One region of the Pseudodesulfovibrio sp. lm2024 genome, then DNA from elsewhere that is predicted to be linked to it. Evidence: predicted binding sites of a transcription regulator. Region 1 holds the regulator's gene; the other holds the start of a gene.

Evidence for each region. The regulator sigma-54, encoded in region 1, starts transcription at its own class of promoters, with help from an activator protein. The targets are predictions, from matches to a motif close to CTGGCACGGNNNNTGCTT.
Region 2: the regulator sigma-54 is predicted to act here: its motif matches at 4,048-4,065, upstream of ACR42D_RS15640 (PEP-CTERM sorting domain-containing protein).

Annotation. Positions count from the first base shown of each region.
Region 1 is NZ_CP195092.1:2,021,904-2,029,452, reverse strand. Features, by position in the region: gene ACR42D_RS09475 (CTP synthase) at 1-94, shown strand, start outside; gene kdsA (3-deoxy-8-phosphooctulonate synthase) at 98-901, shown strand; gene ACR42D_RS09465 (KdsC family phosphatase) at 894-1,418, shown strand; gene lptC (LPS export ABC transporter periplasmic protein LptC) at 1,419-2,036, shown strand; gene ACR42D_RS09455 (LptA/OstA family protein) at 2,020-2,889, shown strand; gene lptB (LPS export ABC transporter ATP-binding protein) at 2,890-3,615, shown strand; gene rpoN (RNA polymerase factor sigma-54) at 3,853-5,262, shown strand; gene hpf (ribosome hibernation-promoting factor, HPF/YfiA family) at 5,299-5,841, shown strand; gene ACR42D_RS09435 (PTS sugar transporter subunit IIA) at 5,844-6,293, shown strand; gene rapZ (RNase adapter RapZ) at 6,312-7,193, shown strand; gene ACR42D_RS09425 (PTS sugar transporter subunit IIA) at 7,196-7,549, shown strand, end outside.
Region 2 is NZ_CP195092.1:3,345,309-3,352,857, forward strand. Features, by position in the region: gene ACR42D_RS15615 (hypothetical protein) at 1-174, shown strand, start outside; gene ACR42D_RS15620 (ABC transporter permease) at 299-1,429, shown strand; gene ACR42D_RS15625 (ABC transporter ATP-binding protein) at 1,431-2,141, shown strand; gene ACR42D_RS15630 (HlyD family secretion protein) at 2,146-3,249, shown strand; gene ACR42D_RS15635 (CAAX prenyl protease-related protein) at 3,255-3,938, shown strand; gene ACR42D_RS15640 (PEP-CTERM sorting domain-containing protein) at 4,108-4,929, shown strand; gene ACR42D_RS15645 (ThiF family adenylyltransferase) at 5,259-7,295, opposite strand; gene ACR42D_RS15650 (N-acyl amino acid synthase FeeM domain-containing protein) at 7,298-7,549, opposite strand, start outside.

The DNA.
Region 1 (7,549 bases):
GTTCCACCCGGAATTCAAGTCCAATCCCATGAAGCCGCATCCGCTGTTCCGGGAATTCATCAAGGCATCCAAAGACGAGAAGGCCAAGAAGTAGCCTATGGCAGACCTGTATACCGCCAGCCGGTCCGGCCCGTTCATTCTGGCCGGACCCTGTGCCATTGAGACCAGGGAGATAGCGCTTCAGACCGCCGACGTGCTCGCCGGGCTGGCCGCCAAGCTGGACATCCCCATCGTCTACAAGAGCTCCTTCGACAAGGCCAACCGGACCTCGCTGACCAGTTTTCGGGGCCCGGGCATGGAAGAAGGGCTCGATATCCTGGCCGAGGTCAAGCGGACCACGGGGCTGCCCGTGGTCACGGACATCCACCACCCGGAACAGGCCGCGCCCGTGGCCGAGGTGGCGGACGTCCTGCAGATTCCGGCCTTCCTCTGCCGCCAGACCGATCTGTTGGTGGCCGCCGCCGAGACGGGCAGGGTGGTCAACGTCAAGAAGGGGCAGTTCCTGGCCCCCTGGGACATGAGGAATGTGGTCGACAAGCTCCGCGCGGCGGGCAACGACCAGGTCTGGCTGACCGAGCGCGGTTCCACCTACGGCTACAACAACCTGGTGGTGGACATGCGCTCCATCCCGCAGATGCGGGCCTTCGGCGTCCCGGTGATCATGGACGCCACCCATTCGGTGCAGCTGCCCGGCGGGCTGGGCGGCGCTTCGGGCGGGCAGCGCGAATACGTCCCGGTGCTGGCCTCGGCCGCTGTGGCCGCTGGCGCGGACGGCGTGTTCATGGAGGTCCATCCGGACCCGGACAAGGCGCTGTGCGACGGCCCCAATTCCCTGCCCCTGGCCGAGGTCGAAACCCTGCTGAAGAGGCTGTTGGCCCTGTGGGAGATCAACCGTGGCTGACGCGACCGCCCTGGCGCGGAATATCAAATTGCTGGTGCTCGACGTGGACGGCGTGCTCACCGACGGCGGGCTGTATTACGGTGACGACGGTATCCTGATGAAGCGGTTCAGCGTGCAGGACGGCCTCGGCATCAAGCTGGCCCAGGCCGTGGGCCTGGAGATCGGGGTCATCACCGGCTTGGACCAGAAGCCGGTGGAGAAGCGCGTCAGCGAGTTGGGCATCAAGCACTACTACGCGGGCCGTCACCGCAAGCTCCCCCTGTTCGAGAAGATGTGCGAAGATGTCGGGGTCGCCCCGGAAGAGGCCGCCTACATGGGCGACGACTGGATCGACCTGGCCGTCATGGGCCGGGCCGGACTGGCCCTGTGCGTGCCCAACGCGGTGCCCGAGGTGATCGAGGCCGCAGACTGGATGTCCACCCGCCATGGCGGGCAGGGCGCGGTTCGCGAGGCCATTTCGTTCATCCTCGAGGCTCGTGGGCTCAAGGAACAGGCCCTGAGCCGTTGGGTGGACTAGATGAGAGGGCGCCCGGCTCTGGTTCTGTTCGTCATTTTCGCCTTGGGGCTGCTTCTCGGTCTGGGCGTCAACGCGCTCTTTTTCTCCGACCCCATCCTGGAGGACCAGGATACCGCCGAGCAGGCGCCCGTCTCCCGCAAGGACATGTTCGCCGACGCCGACGTCTCGGCCGAGGACATCGAACTGGTCCAGGGCAAGGAGGGCAGCATGAACTGGAAGCTGCTGGCCAAGAGCGCCAAGTACAACCAGGAGCTCGGCATCATCGCCGTGGATTTTCCCCAGCTGACCGCCTACTTCGGCGACGACCGCCAGGAGGTCTATGTCCAGGCCGACCGGGGCGAGGTGGATCAGGCGAACGACAACCTGTCGTTGTACGACGGGGTCAGCGGCCGGTTCGGCGACATGGCCCTGGACGCACAGTACCTTGATTATGTCGGCGCAATAGGTAAGGTATATCTCAAAGGCGGCGTCACCGTACGCCGTCCGGACATGACCGTCCAGGCCAAGGCCCTGGAGATCGACCTGGTCACGAGACAGATGGTGGCCGCCGGTGGCGTGGAAGCGCTGCTGGCCCCCGAAGGGCTGGGAAGGAGTCCTTTGAATGAAAACAAGGAATAAGACGTTGCTGAAAACGGTTCGCCTGACGGGAATGCTGCTGATGCTGGCCCTGCTGCTGGTTCCGGCCCGGGCCATGGCCCAGGACTGGGGCGAAGTACGCGAGGCCACGGTCAACCTGAACGTGCGCAAGGCGCCCAGGCCCGGGGCCGAGCACGTGGTCACCCTGACCAAGGGGCAGCGGGTGCGGACCGACTTCCCCCAGAACGGCTGGCTGGCCGTTTTCGAGCTGGGCGAGAAGGACCGCGACCAGGCCAAGGCCGTGGGTTACGCCAACGCCAAGTACCTCAAGGTTGTCAAGGTCGAGAAGGCCGAGCACGCTCCCGCGCCTGTGCCCGCACCGGCCCCCAAGAAGGATTCCGGCGAGGGTGAGGTCAAGGCCCCGGTGGCAGCGGTACCGCCCGCGCCCATCCCGGTGGGCGTGGACCCGAGCCGTCTGCCGGTGAAGATCACCTCCGACCGCATGACCTATGACGAGACCGGCAAGGTCATCTCCTTCGTGGGCCACGTGGTCGCCATCCACGGCGAGTTGACCTTGTGGGCCGACAGGCTTTCGGCCTATCTCGCATCCAGCACGGACAAGAAATTCTCCGCCGACAGCGTAGACCGCATCGTGGCCGAGGGCAACGTGCGGGCCAAGAAGGGGACCACCGAGGGGACCTGCGGCCTGCTGACCTACATGGTGGGTCCGCAGCTGCTCAAGATGGAGCGCGATCCCAAGCTCCAGGACGGCCCCAACTCCCTGACCGGCGAGGTCATCAACTTCCACATCAAGGACGACCGGTCCGAGGTCATCGGCGGCAAGCAGCGCGTCAAGGCGGTGTTCATGACCCCCGGCAACCTGAAGGTGCAATAGATGGCCGAGGGTCTTCGCGCTACCAATTTGTCCAAGCGGTACGGCCAGAAAGAGGTCGTACACGGTATCAACATCAAGCTCGACGCCCGCGAGGTGGTCGGCCTGCTCGGCCCCAACGGCGCGGGCAAGACGACCACGTTCTACATGCTTGTGGGCATCGTCCAGCCCAATACCGGGGTGGTTTCCCTGGGCGGCCAGGTGCTCACGGACAAGCCCCTGCACGAGCGGGCCCGCCTGGGGGTGAGCTACCTGCCCCAGGAAAGTTCCATCTTCAAGAAGCTGACCGTGCGCCAGAACCTGGAGATCATCCTGGAGCAGACCTCCATGACCTCGCGGCAGCAACGGGCCAGGGCGGACGAACTCATGGAGATGTTCACCATCACCAAGCTGGCGGACCAGGCGTCCATGTTCCTGTCCGGCGGCGAGCGACGCAGGCTGGAGATCGCCCGGGCGCTCATCCTCGACCCGCAGTTCATCCTCCTGGACGAACCGTTCGCGGGTATCGATCCCATCGCGGTTATCGATATCCAGGAGATCATCTCCGTGCTCAAGTCCATGGACATCGGCATCCTCATCTCGGACCACAATGTCCGGGAGACGCTCAATATCTGCGACCGGGCCTACCTGGTCTACGAGGGGACGGTCATCCTGGAAGGGGCCCCGTCCGAGATAGTCAAATCCAGTCGCGCCCGGCAGATCTACCTGGGCGAGGATTTCCGGCTTTAATCCCTGTTCCCGTCTTTTTTTCCTCTTTCCCGATTTACACCGTACCCAAAGGTTGGTACACTTTTTTCATATCATTATATGCACGCAGAATTATCAATAGATACAGGGTGTTAACACAATTGTGTTGCATCCTTTAATTCACTGTGGCATAATTGAATCGGAAAAAATGTCAGGTGGCCGAAAAAAAATTTCTGTATCCGGCAACCGATAAACACAACCTCAAGCAGGCAGTGAATCATGGGATTGGAACTTCGGCAACAGCTCAAGCTCTCACAGCAACTGGTCATGACGCCCCAGTTGCAGCAGGCCATCAAGCTGCTGCAATTGTCGCGGCTTGAACTGCTGGAGACGGTGCAGCAGGAATTGTTGGAGAATCCTTTCCTCGATGAGACCGAGACCGATACCGAGGTCCCGGACAAGGCGGAAGTCCTGACCGAATCCCAGGCCGAAGAGGAACTGGTCCGCAACGCAGACTGGGAGAACTACCTGGGCGAGTTTTCCTCCACTTCCAAGCAGGCTTTGTCCCGCGACATGGAGATGCCCGAAGAGGGCATGTCCTTCGAGGCCCGCCTGGCTTCCAAGCCTTCGCTGGAAGGGCACCTGAACTGGCAGATGCGCCTGTCCAACTTCACCGAGCACGAACTGGCCATCGGCGACGTCATCCTCGGCAATCTCGACGCCAACGGCTACCTGCAGGCCACCCTGGAAGAGCTGGCCGCCATGGTTCAGGCCTCCGAGGAGGAGATCGAGTCCGTCCTGCACCGTATCCAGCACCTGGACCCGGTCGGCGTGGGCGCCCGCACCCCGCAGGAATGTCTGCTGGTCCAGATGGAGGTCCTCGGGTACGACGATCCTATCCTGGTCTCCCTGGTCACCGATCACCTGGAGGATCTGGAGAAGAACCGCTACAAGCCCCTGGCGCGCAAGTTCAAGATCACCATGGATGAGCTCAAGTCGTATCTCGACCTGATGCAGACGCTCGATCCCATGCCCGGCGCCAATTTCTCCAGCACCGAGCCGCACTACGTCAGCCCGGACGTGTTCGTCTACAAGTACGGCGAAGACTTCGTCATCATCCTCAACGAGGACGGCATGCCGAGGCTGCAGATGAACACGTTCTACATGGATTCCATGAAGGGCGCGGCCGACAAGGAGAAGGAATATTTTCAGGAAAAGATGCGTTCCGCCGCATGGTTGATGAAAAGTCTGTACCAGCGGCAGCGAACCTTGTATAAAGTAGTTGAGAGCATTGTCGGCTTCCAACGGGCATTCTTCGAGGAGGGCGTGACAAAGCTCAAACCCCTCATCCTCAAGGAGGTGGCGGAAGACATCGAGATGCACGAATCCACCGTGAGCCGGATTACGACCAACAAGTATGTTTCGACGCCTCACGGCATATTCGAGCTGAAGTTCTTCTTCAACTCGGCCCTGGACCTGAACGACGGGTCCCAGGTGGGTTCGGAGAGCGTCAAGGCGCTCATCAAGCAAATGATCGCAGACGAAGACACGAAGAAACCGCTCAGCGACGAGAGAATCGGCGAGATCCTCCAGGAGAAGCTGGAAGTGAACATCGCCCGGCGTACAGTCGCCAAATACCGCTCGGCCATGGGCATTCCTTCGTCTTCAAAACGAAAGCAGTACTTCTAAAGTCTGCTTGAAGCACTCTCAACCAGGAGGCAGCGTATGAACATCAGCTTCACTTTCAAGAACTTCGAGCCTTCCGATCACCTCAAGGGTTACGCGGAAAAGCGTTTTGAAAAGGTAGCGAAATACGTTTCCGATGCGGAGGCCGATCTCCAGGTCAACCTGCTGGTCGACAAGTTCCGTCACAAGGCGGACGTGATCCTGAACTCGGATCGCATACATATCTCGGCCTATGAAGATTCGGAGGACATGTACTCCACCATCGACATGGTCCTGGACAAGCTGGAAGCCCAGCTGCGCAAGATGCGCGAAAAGATGAAGAACCGCCCCAGACAGGCGCGTCCCAATAAAATGGTGCAGATGAACTACCTGTCCTACGAGGACATCGCTCCCGGTTCAGCGCCCACCATCGTCGGCACCGACGCATACGAGCCCAAGCCCATGTCCGTGGACGAGGCCGCCATGCAGCTGGATGCCCGTGACAACGAATTCCTGGTCTTCCTCAACGCGGAGACTGACGGCGTCAACGTGATATACAAGAGAAAGAACGGCGATTACGGCCTCATCGACCCCGGAAACTAAGCATGAAACTCAGTGATTACCTGGCGAAGGAACTGATCCTTCCCGAACTCGAGTCCGAGACCAAGTCGGACGTATTGAATGAACTCGTCGCCCCCCTGGGCGTACAATATCCAGAGATGGACACGGACCATGCGGTCCGTGTCCTTCTCGATCGTGAACGGCTCGGCTCCACCGGCATCGGGGACGGCATCGCCATCCCCCACGGCAAGCTCGAGGACCTGGAAAAGGTCATCGTGGTCGTGGGCCGCAGCCGCAAAGGCGTGGAGTTCGAGGCGCTGGACCACAGCCCGTGCACCATCTTTTTTCTGGTGCTCGCCCCGGAACAGGTGGCGGGCATGCACCTGCGCGTCCTGGCCCAGATTTCCCGTCTCCTCAAGGACGAGGAATTCCGCAAGGCGTTCCTGTCGGCCGATGACCTCGAGGGTCTCTGGACCCTGCTCAAAAGCGTGTAACCGAATGGACGAATTCCGTTGACCTCGACCAACCCTTTCCCGGTGGTGATCGTCACCGGACTCTCCGGCTCGGGCAAGAGCACCGCGCTCAAGGTCTTCGAAGACCTCGGATTCTTCTGCATCGACGGGCTCCCGTCCGAGATGTCGGCCAAGCTGGCCGACCTCATCCTCTCCTTCGACACCAAATACCGCGGCCTGGCACTGGGCATGGACCTGCGCCAGTTCGAGTTCGTGGACGGCTGGAGCAAGGCCCAGGAGGGATTCGCCCAACTCGGCATCACTCCGCAGGTCCTGTTTCTCGAGGCCAAGATGGCGGAGCTGGTCCGGCGCTACGCCACCACCCGCCGTCCGCATCCGCTGGAGAGCCGCAACCTCGGCCTGGAGCAGGCCTTGGAGATGGAAAAGAAGCTCCTGGAGCCGGTGCGCCTCGGGGCGGTCCTGGTCCTGGACACCACGGATTATTCCATCCACGACCTGCGCCGGGTCATCCAGACCAAGTGGTCGTCCCTGGAAGACGTGAGCATGGGCATGCGGGTGCACATCATCACCTTCGGCTTCAAGTACGGCGTGCCGTCCGAGGCCGACCTGGTCTTTGACCTCCGTTTTCTGCCCAACCCCTATTTCGACAAGTCCCTGCGCCCCATGTCCGGCCTGGACAAGGCGGTGGCCGACTATGTCCTGGGCAATCCCACGGGCCAAGGGTTCATCAAACGGTTTCATGACTTTCTGCTCTATATTTTACCGCTTTACGCAGACGAAGGGCGCTACAGGATCACCCTGGCCCTTGGTTGTACCGGCGGCCGCCATCGTTCGGTTTCCGTGGCCGAGTCGGTACTGGCAACCCTGAAGGAAAAAGGGTATGCTGCCTCGATCGAACATCGACACATGGAACTCGGTTAGACATGGCTGCAAAGACTGACAAAAAGGACGGCGTGATCGGCGTGGTGCTGGTCACCCACGGGACCTTCGGGGAGACCCTGCTCCAGGCCGCGGAAACGGTCATGGGCCCGCAGGAAAACTGCCTGGCCGTGGGCGTGGACGTGAACAGAGGGGTGGACGAAACCCTGGAAGGTGTGCGCAAGGCCATCCATTCCCTGGAGCAGGGCAAGGGCGTCCTGGCTCTGACCGACCTGTTCGGCGGTTCCCCCACAACCATGTCCCTCTCCCTCATGAAGTCGGAAAATCTTGAAGTCATCACCGGCGTCAACCTCCCCATGGTCGTGGCGGCCCTCCAGGCCCGGTCCATGGCGCTGCCC
Region 2 (7,549 bases), 1.3 Mb from region 1:
CGTATTTTCACTATTTTCTCTATATTTTTTCTAAATATTAATAATCTGAATCTCTGCCGCTATAAACATCAAGCATATCAATATCAGTTCTTATTCCGATTTTTCCGGATTTCTCGGACAACCGTGCTCCGAGCATATATGAACGGCCCGGCCCGCATGTTGACATTGTGTTAAAATGCTGCGCCGGGCCATGGCGACGAGCCCCCTCGGCTCCCCGTAACTTCTTTGCGGCGCTGAGGAAGACAAAGAGCCGGTAACTTGATACGGATAGGGCTATATTCCAGAAGAGCGACCTTGAATGATATACCGCATAGCCAGACAAAATCTCTTTCACGACAGGGTGCGCCTGTGCGTGACCCTGACCGGTATCGTCTTTGCCGTGGTCCTGATCACGGTGGAGATCGGGCTCTTTCTCGGCTTCACCCGGACCATTTCGGCGGTCATCGACAATTCCGGCGCGGACGTGTGGGTCACTTCCCGGGGGGTCAAGAATTTCGACATCGCTCTGCCCTTGAAGGAGCGCAAGTATTACGAGGTTCTCTCCCTGCCCGAGGTCGGGGACGCGGCCAAGTTCATCATCCGGTTCGCGGACTGGAAAAAACCGGACGGGCTTCAGGAGTCCATCGAGATCATCGGCTACGAGACCGACAAGGACATGGGCGGCCCGTGGAACTTCGTGCGCGGCTCGGGCAAGATGCTCGACCTGCGGGACGCCATCGTCATCGACCAATTGTACATGGAGAAACTCGGCGTGACCCGGCTGGGCGAGCAGGTGGAGATCAACAGGAAAAAGGCGCGGGTGGCGGCCCTGACCCAGGGGATCCGGTCATTCACCACCTCTCCCTACGTGTTCGCCTCCCTGGACGCCGCCCGGAGCTATACCATTCTGGAGCCGGGCGAGTTCACCTACCTGCTGGTCCGGGGCAAGGACGGGGAGACCCCGGGACGCCTCAAAAAGGCCATTTCCAACAGGGTGGACAACGTGGACGTGTACACCACTCCGGAATTCAGCGCCAAGACCCAGCGCTACTGGATGTTCAACACCGGGGCGGGCACCGGGCTGCTCATCGCGGCCTTCCTCGGCCTGGTGGTCGGCATGGTCATCGTGGCCCAGACACTGTACGCCACCACCCTCGACCACATCGCCGAGTTCGCCACCCTCAAGGCCATGGGCGCGCCCAACAGCTACATATATTCGATCATCATCGTCCAGGCGACCATCTCCGCCCTGCTCGGCTACTCGCTCGGCATCCTGGCGGCCAGCATCATCTCGGACATGAGCGGTTTTTCGGCCATGGTCATCGTCCTCCCCTGGGGGCTCAAGCTGGCCATGCTCGGCCTGACCCTGTCCATGTGCATCGTGTCCGCGATCATCTCCATCCGCAAGGTCATGCGCCTCGATCCGGCGCTGGTCTTCAAGGGCAGATAGCATGCCGGATTCCCGAACCGTCATACGCATAAAAGGCGTCTCCAAGCATTTCGGCACCGGGGACAACCTGACCTACGCCCTGAGGGACATCTCGCTTTCGGTGGACCGGGGCGAGGTGCTGATGCTCATGGGCCCGTCCGGCAGCGGCAAGACCACCCTGCTCTCCATCATGGGGTGCATCCTGCGGCCCGACGCGGGGACCCTGGCCATCGACGGGATCGAGGCCACCGGGCTGAGCGACCGCAAGCTTGGTCAACTCCGTCTCGAGCACCTGGGATTCATTTTCCAGGAGTACAACCTCTTTCCGACTCTGTCCGTGGCGGACAACATCCTCGTGGCCCTGCACCTGCGGGGCATCACGGGCGCGGAGGCCCGCAAGCGCGCGCTGGCCGCCCTGGAATCCGTGGGGCTGGAAGCCAAGGCCGACTCCATGCCCGAGACCATGAGCGGCGGCCAGAAGCAGCGGCTGGCCATCGCCCGCGCCCTGGCCGGACGGCCGAGCATCATCCTGGCGGACGAACCCACCGCCGCGCTGGATTCCGCCAACGGAAAAATGATAGTGGAACTCATGACCGGACTGGCTCATGAGCGGAACCATTGCGTGGTCATGGTCACCCATGACCCGCGCACCATCGGCTACGCGGACCGGATGCTGACCATCGAGGACGGCGCCCTGGCCCCGAACGCAACCACGCCTACCGCCGGCGGATAGAAGCATGAAAACCGTTATCGCCATCATCGTCATCATCCTGGGAGCGGCCATGTTCGTCCATTGGCGGTACCCGCAATGGCTCGACGACTATCTGCCCGCCACGGACCGGCGGACCGAGACCTTCGGACAGATGCCGGAGATCGACAGGCAGTCCCCCTGGGTGGCCGGATTCGGCAAGGTGGAGCCCGTCTCCCAGAACCGCCGCCTGGCCTTCGAGATCAGCGGCCTGCTGGACCAGGTCCCGGTCAAGGAAGGCGACGCGGTGAAGCAGGGACAGGTGGTGGCCCGGCTCAGGAACGACGAATACGCGGCCCGGCTCGAAGCGGCCCGGTCCGATGCCCAGGCCCTGAAGGCGCAATACGACAAACTCATGGCCGGAGCGCGACAGGAGGAAAAGACCGAGACCCTGTCCGTGGTCCAGCGGACCAAGTCGGTCATGGAGAACGCCCGCGTGGAGATGAAACGGCGCAAGGAGCTGCTCGCCCAGAACCTCATCGCCAAGGAAGAGGTGGACCGCACCGAGACCGAATACCTGGTGGCCGAAAAGGAGTATGAAGAGGCCCGCCAGCGCTATCTGGTGATGAAGAACTTCTCGCGCAAGGAAGACATCGCCGCGGCCTGGGCGCAATACGAAGCGGCCGTGCAGCGGGCCGTGGACATGCAATCCCAGCTGGAGAAGACCCGACTCAGAAGCCCGGTGGACGGCAGGGTCCTGCGCGTGCACCGCCAGCCCGGCGAAAACGTGTCCATATTTTTCGAGTGCCCGGTGCTGACCGTGGCGGACATCAGCCGCTACCAGATCCGGGCCGAGATCAACGAGAAGTACGCCGCCCTCCTCGAACCGGGCCAGGAGGCGTACTTCACCTCGGAGGCCTTCGGCAGCCTCCGTTTCAAGGGCAGGATCGAACGGGTCGGCAGCATGACCGGCCCCAAGACCGTGACCCTCGACCTGCCGCAGGAAAAGGCCGACACAAAGGTCCTCGAGGCGATCATAGCCCTGGACGACCAGGACGGCCTGGTCACCGGGCTGACCGGAGACGTCTTCATCCTCACCAGCGAAAACTCCGGCCTGGTCAGAAACCAGGTAGGGGCCGGCGCAACCGACTAATAAAAATGAAACAGAGCAATTACGACCTGCTGGCGCGGGTCATTCCCTTCGGCCTGTACATGGCCTTCGTGGCCGTACTGGAGATCCCGAGCCTGCTCGGGAACGAACCATTGTCCCCGGCCTTCATCCTCGGCCTGTATCCGGTCAAGATCGCCCTGGTCTGCGCCGCGCTTGCGGCGTTCAGGAAATCCTACACCGACCTGGACTGGGGCTCGCTGCGCCAGGCGAGACCCACCGCCCTCAGCGTCGTCACCGGTGTCGCCGTCTTCATCCTGTGGATCAACCTGGACCTGCCGTGGGCCGTTCAGGGCGAACTGACCCCGTACGATCCCACCCAGGCCGCGCCGGGCTGGGCGTATGCGCTCATATTCGCGCGGGTGGCGGGCGCGGTCCTTGTCGTGCCGATCATGGAGGAGCTGTTCTGGCGCTCCTTCCTGGTCCGCTACCTGATCGACCGGAACTTCATGGCGGTCCGTGCCGGAACCTTCACCCTGTTCACCTTTACGGCCACGGCCGTGCTGTTCGGCCTGGAGCATCAGCTCTACCTCGCCGGCATCCTGGCGGGCCTGGCGTACAACGCCATCTACCGGAAAACGGCAAGCCTGATCCAGTGCGTCCTCAGCCACGCGGTGACCAACGGCCTGTTGGCCGCCTACGTTTTAACCACTCAGAACTGGCGGTTCTGGTAGGCCGAAAAACTGTAAAAACCACCCCAAAAACCTGTCGGAACCCTTAACACATTCCCCCTTCCGCCCAGCTCTTTCGATGCAAAATAACGCGAATTCAAATAGTTATAGTTTGGCACGTCTACTGCAACAAACAGGGCAACTTTGAACCTAATACCAAAAGGGGCCCGTTATGAAGAAGTTGTTTATGTATTTTGCACTGGCGCTGGCCGTGCTCGCCATGCCCGCCATGGCCCAGGCCGCCAACATCTACGGATGGACGCTGGATCTCTCCGCCTACGGTGGAAGCACTATCTCCGACATCGACCAGCTCAGTGTCTATGGACAGGGCTTGATCGACCAGAGCTACGGCGGTAACGGTCAGCTTGACGCTGGCGATCCCTTCAGCGTCAATTCTCTCCTCTACACCGTCGGTTATACCGACGGCAACGGCGTCTACTACAACAATCCCAATTGGGGCGGCGGGAACGAACTCTTCTTCGCCTCGGACAATCTTAAGGGTATCATCACTAACGTGGCTCCCGATGGGAGCTTCAACTACCAGTACCAGAGCGGTGACATCACCATGTACTTCGGCAACAGCAATGACCTTGCCGGATCGACCGCGCTTGCCAAGATGTCCCTGTCTTGGGGGCTGGGCGATTCCACCAGTGAGAACAATGGCGGCGCGGCCCTGGCTGGTCAGACCGACCTGGGCATCAAGATCCTTACGACGGTTCTCGCCAATGGGCTGATTTGGTTCGACAAGGCGGATTACCCGGAACTGGCTGGCGACTACCCCTGGCTGTCCACTTTCTTCACCTTTGACCTCTACAACAACCTGAACCCCAACATTAACCCGCCGAACCCGGATTTCGGCGCCGACGGCTTCACTGCTACCGTCACCACCGGTGGCGACATCACCCTGGTGGCCACTCCGGAACCGTCCACCTTCCTGATCCTCGGCTTCGGCCTGCTCGGCCTGGTCGGCTTCCGCAGGAAGTTCAGGAAGTAAGCAGTAAGTCTTACAACCCCCGATACGGTATCAAGCGGGTGTGGCGAAAGCCGCACCCGCTTCATACTTTTGGCGGCCTGACAGGCCGCCGCTTTCACGTCCAGCGCCTCTGCCCTGCTTCCCCTTGCCCGCGCCCACACGGCGAGTGTTTCTATATCCGACATCAACGGCACCTACCTGAATGGCCGCCCACCACGCCGATATTGCGTGTAACGAGAACCGGGCCAAGCGTTTTATGCATGAAAGGACACGAGCGCACGCTAAAAAACATGAGCGGCCAAGGCGAAAACGCCCCGGCCGCAGCGGAAGAACGGTGCCGGAATCCCCGGCTAGATACGGAAGGATTCCACGGGACGGCGGTAGGTGCCGAAGTGGATGGGCTTGCCGAATCCGGCCCGGAAGAGCATGACCGGCCCCTGGGCCCAGGCCTTGGGGAAGAGTTCGGCCAGGCTGGCCCAGACCGTGCCGAGCATCTCCCGATGCCTGGCGGAAAAGGCCTCGGGCCCTTCCAGCAGCCAGCGCAACCGGAAGAGCGTGACCGCGGTCATGGGCTGCATACGCAGATTGTAATGGGTCAGGGTCAGCCAGACCCGCTGCAGGGCGCGGCCGCCCCGGAGGAAGTCCGCGATGCCGGTGCCGGGCACGACCAGGAGACCGGCCCCGCCGCTATGGCGGATGCCCTTGGCGGCGATGGACGCGCCCACCCGGCTCGCGCCGAAGACATTGGCCACCCGCATGGTCTTCCAGGACTTGGTCGCCTTGAGGAACAATTCGCCCCCCAACCCCGCCTCCAGGTTCTTGAGCGGCAGGCCGTCGCGGGTCTCTTTGGCCGCCTCGGGCGTGAACCGGACCATCTTGACCAGGTGCTCATGCAGGTCCCGGCGCTCCATGCGGATGCGGTCGGCAAGAAAAATGGCGTCGGCCAGCTTGTTCAGCCGCTCCGGCGTGTTGATCCAATCGAGATTGCCGCCCGCTTCTGCCCCCACCACGGCGAGACGGTTGAATATCCCGGCCGGGATCTGCCGCTTGCGGTACGGTTTGCGGTTGGTATGCCGCCGCCAGAGGGCGTCCACCAGGATGTCCTCGCGCGGGGTCCCGGCCCGCGTAAGTTCGATGGCGGCAGCCAGGTCGGGACTGTCGGGGGTCGGGCCGAGGGCGACGGTCGGCGTCAATCCGCAGGCTTTTGCCGCGATGGCGATGTTCTCCACGGCCGCGCCCGAGGCGATGGCCGTGGCCAGGTTGCCCACATTGAAAAAGGAATCATCGGCCGCAAGGTCCATGCGCACTTCCACGCCATGGTCCCCGGCCTTGAAACGCCACGGCTGGACGTTGTCGCCGGACGGCGCCTGGACGCCCGCCTTGAGCAGGTAGTCGTACACCGGCCGCAGACTCTCCCCCTCGGCGGGCAGCTTGGGCGCGGCCACGGGCTCGCAGCCCACGCGCTTGGCCCGCTTGAGCATCACGTTTTCGAAGAGCCAGGCCTTGAGCCGCTGGCCGCAGGACTTGTTGCCCTTGCGCAGCCTGCCCCGGCAGACCTTCCGCAGATAAGGATCGAACTGGATGTAATACGGGGCCGGATGGACGCCCTTGCGCCCGAGCAGCAGCCGCACCACCTCGGTGGCGGCCAGGGCCGAACACATCTGGCAGCCGATGATCGTGGACGGGCCCTTGCCCAGGTCGAAATCGACCACCGAGGAGTCCATGTACCGGGCGTGGGAGGCCTTGGGCGCAAGCCCCATGGCGAAATGAAGGTATTTGCGGGTCTCCTCCATGTTGTCCGTGATGTCGAAATACTCGTCGAACGACATGCCGCCCGGCGTGAAGACCAGCAGGGCCGAACTGAAGCCCAGCGGCCCGGCGGTGATGACCGGGATGCCCAGTTCCTTGGCGCGGTTGAAAAGCATGCGCCGGACGTCGAAGACGAAAAAGTCCAGGCCGTCCACAACCACATCCACGTCCTTGAGGAACGCGTCCACGTTGTCCGCGTTCAGCCCTTCGGGGAACTTGGCGACCTCGATGTAGGGATTGACCGAGAGCGCCTCCCCGGCCATGACGTCGAGCTTGGACTTGCCGAAATGCTGGACCCGCGCCCCGAACTGGCGGTTCATGTTGGCGGGCTCGAAGGAGTCCATGTCGGACAGGTGGAATTTGCCGACCCCCAGGCGGGCCAGGGTGACGACGTGCACGCCGCCCACGCCGCCCAGGCCGGGCACGGCCACCCGCGCGTTGATGAGCCGGTCCATGTCCGCGGCGTCCAGGAAGCCGATGGTTCGGGAAAACGCCTCTTCGTTGTAGGCGTAAATGTCCCCGAGCCCCCACTGTTCGGCTATGGCCCTCAGAGCGGCTGCCTGATCCGTGTCGGCCATGGCTACACCGTCACCGGGTATCTCATCTGGATGTCTTCCGCGCTGTACAGGGCCTTGTGGTACAACGTCTCGACGTACTGCAGTTGCTCGCTGTCGAGGCTGTCCAGGATCTCGGGGCGGACCTGGAAGAAATACCGCGCCGCGTCGTAATCCAGGGGGATGTTCCGCGCGCCGCTGAATTTCATGTACTTGTCGACCCCGGCGTTGTGGATGCGCCGGAAGAAGGTATACAGATCGGTCTCGAACTCCTGGTC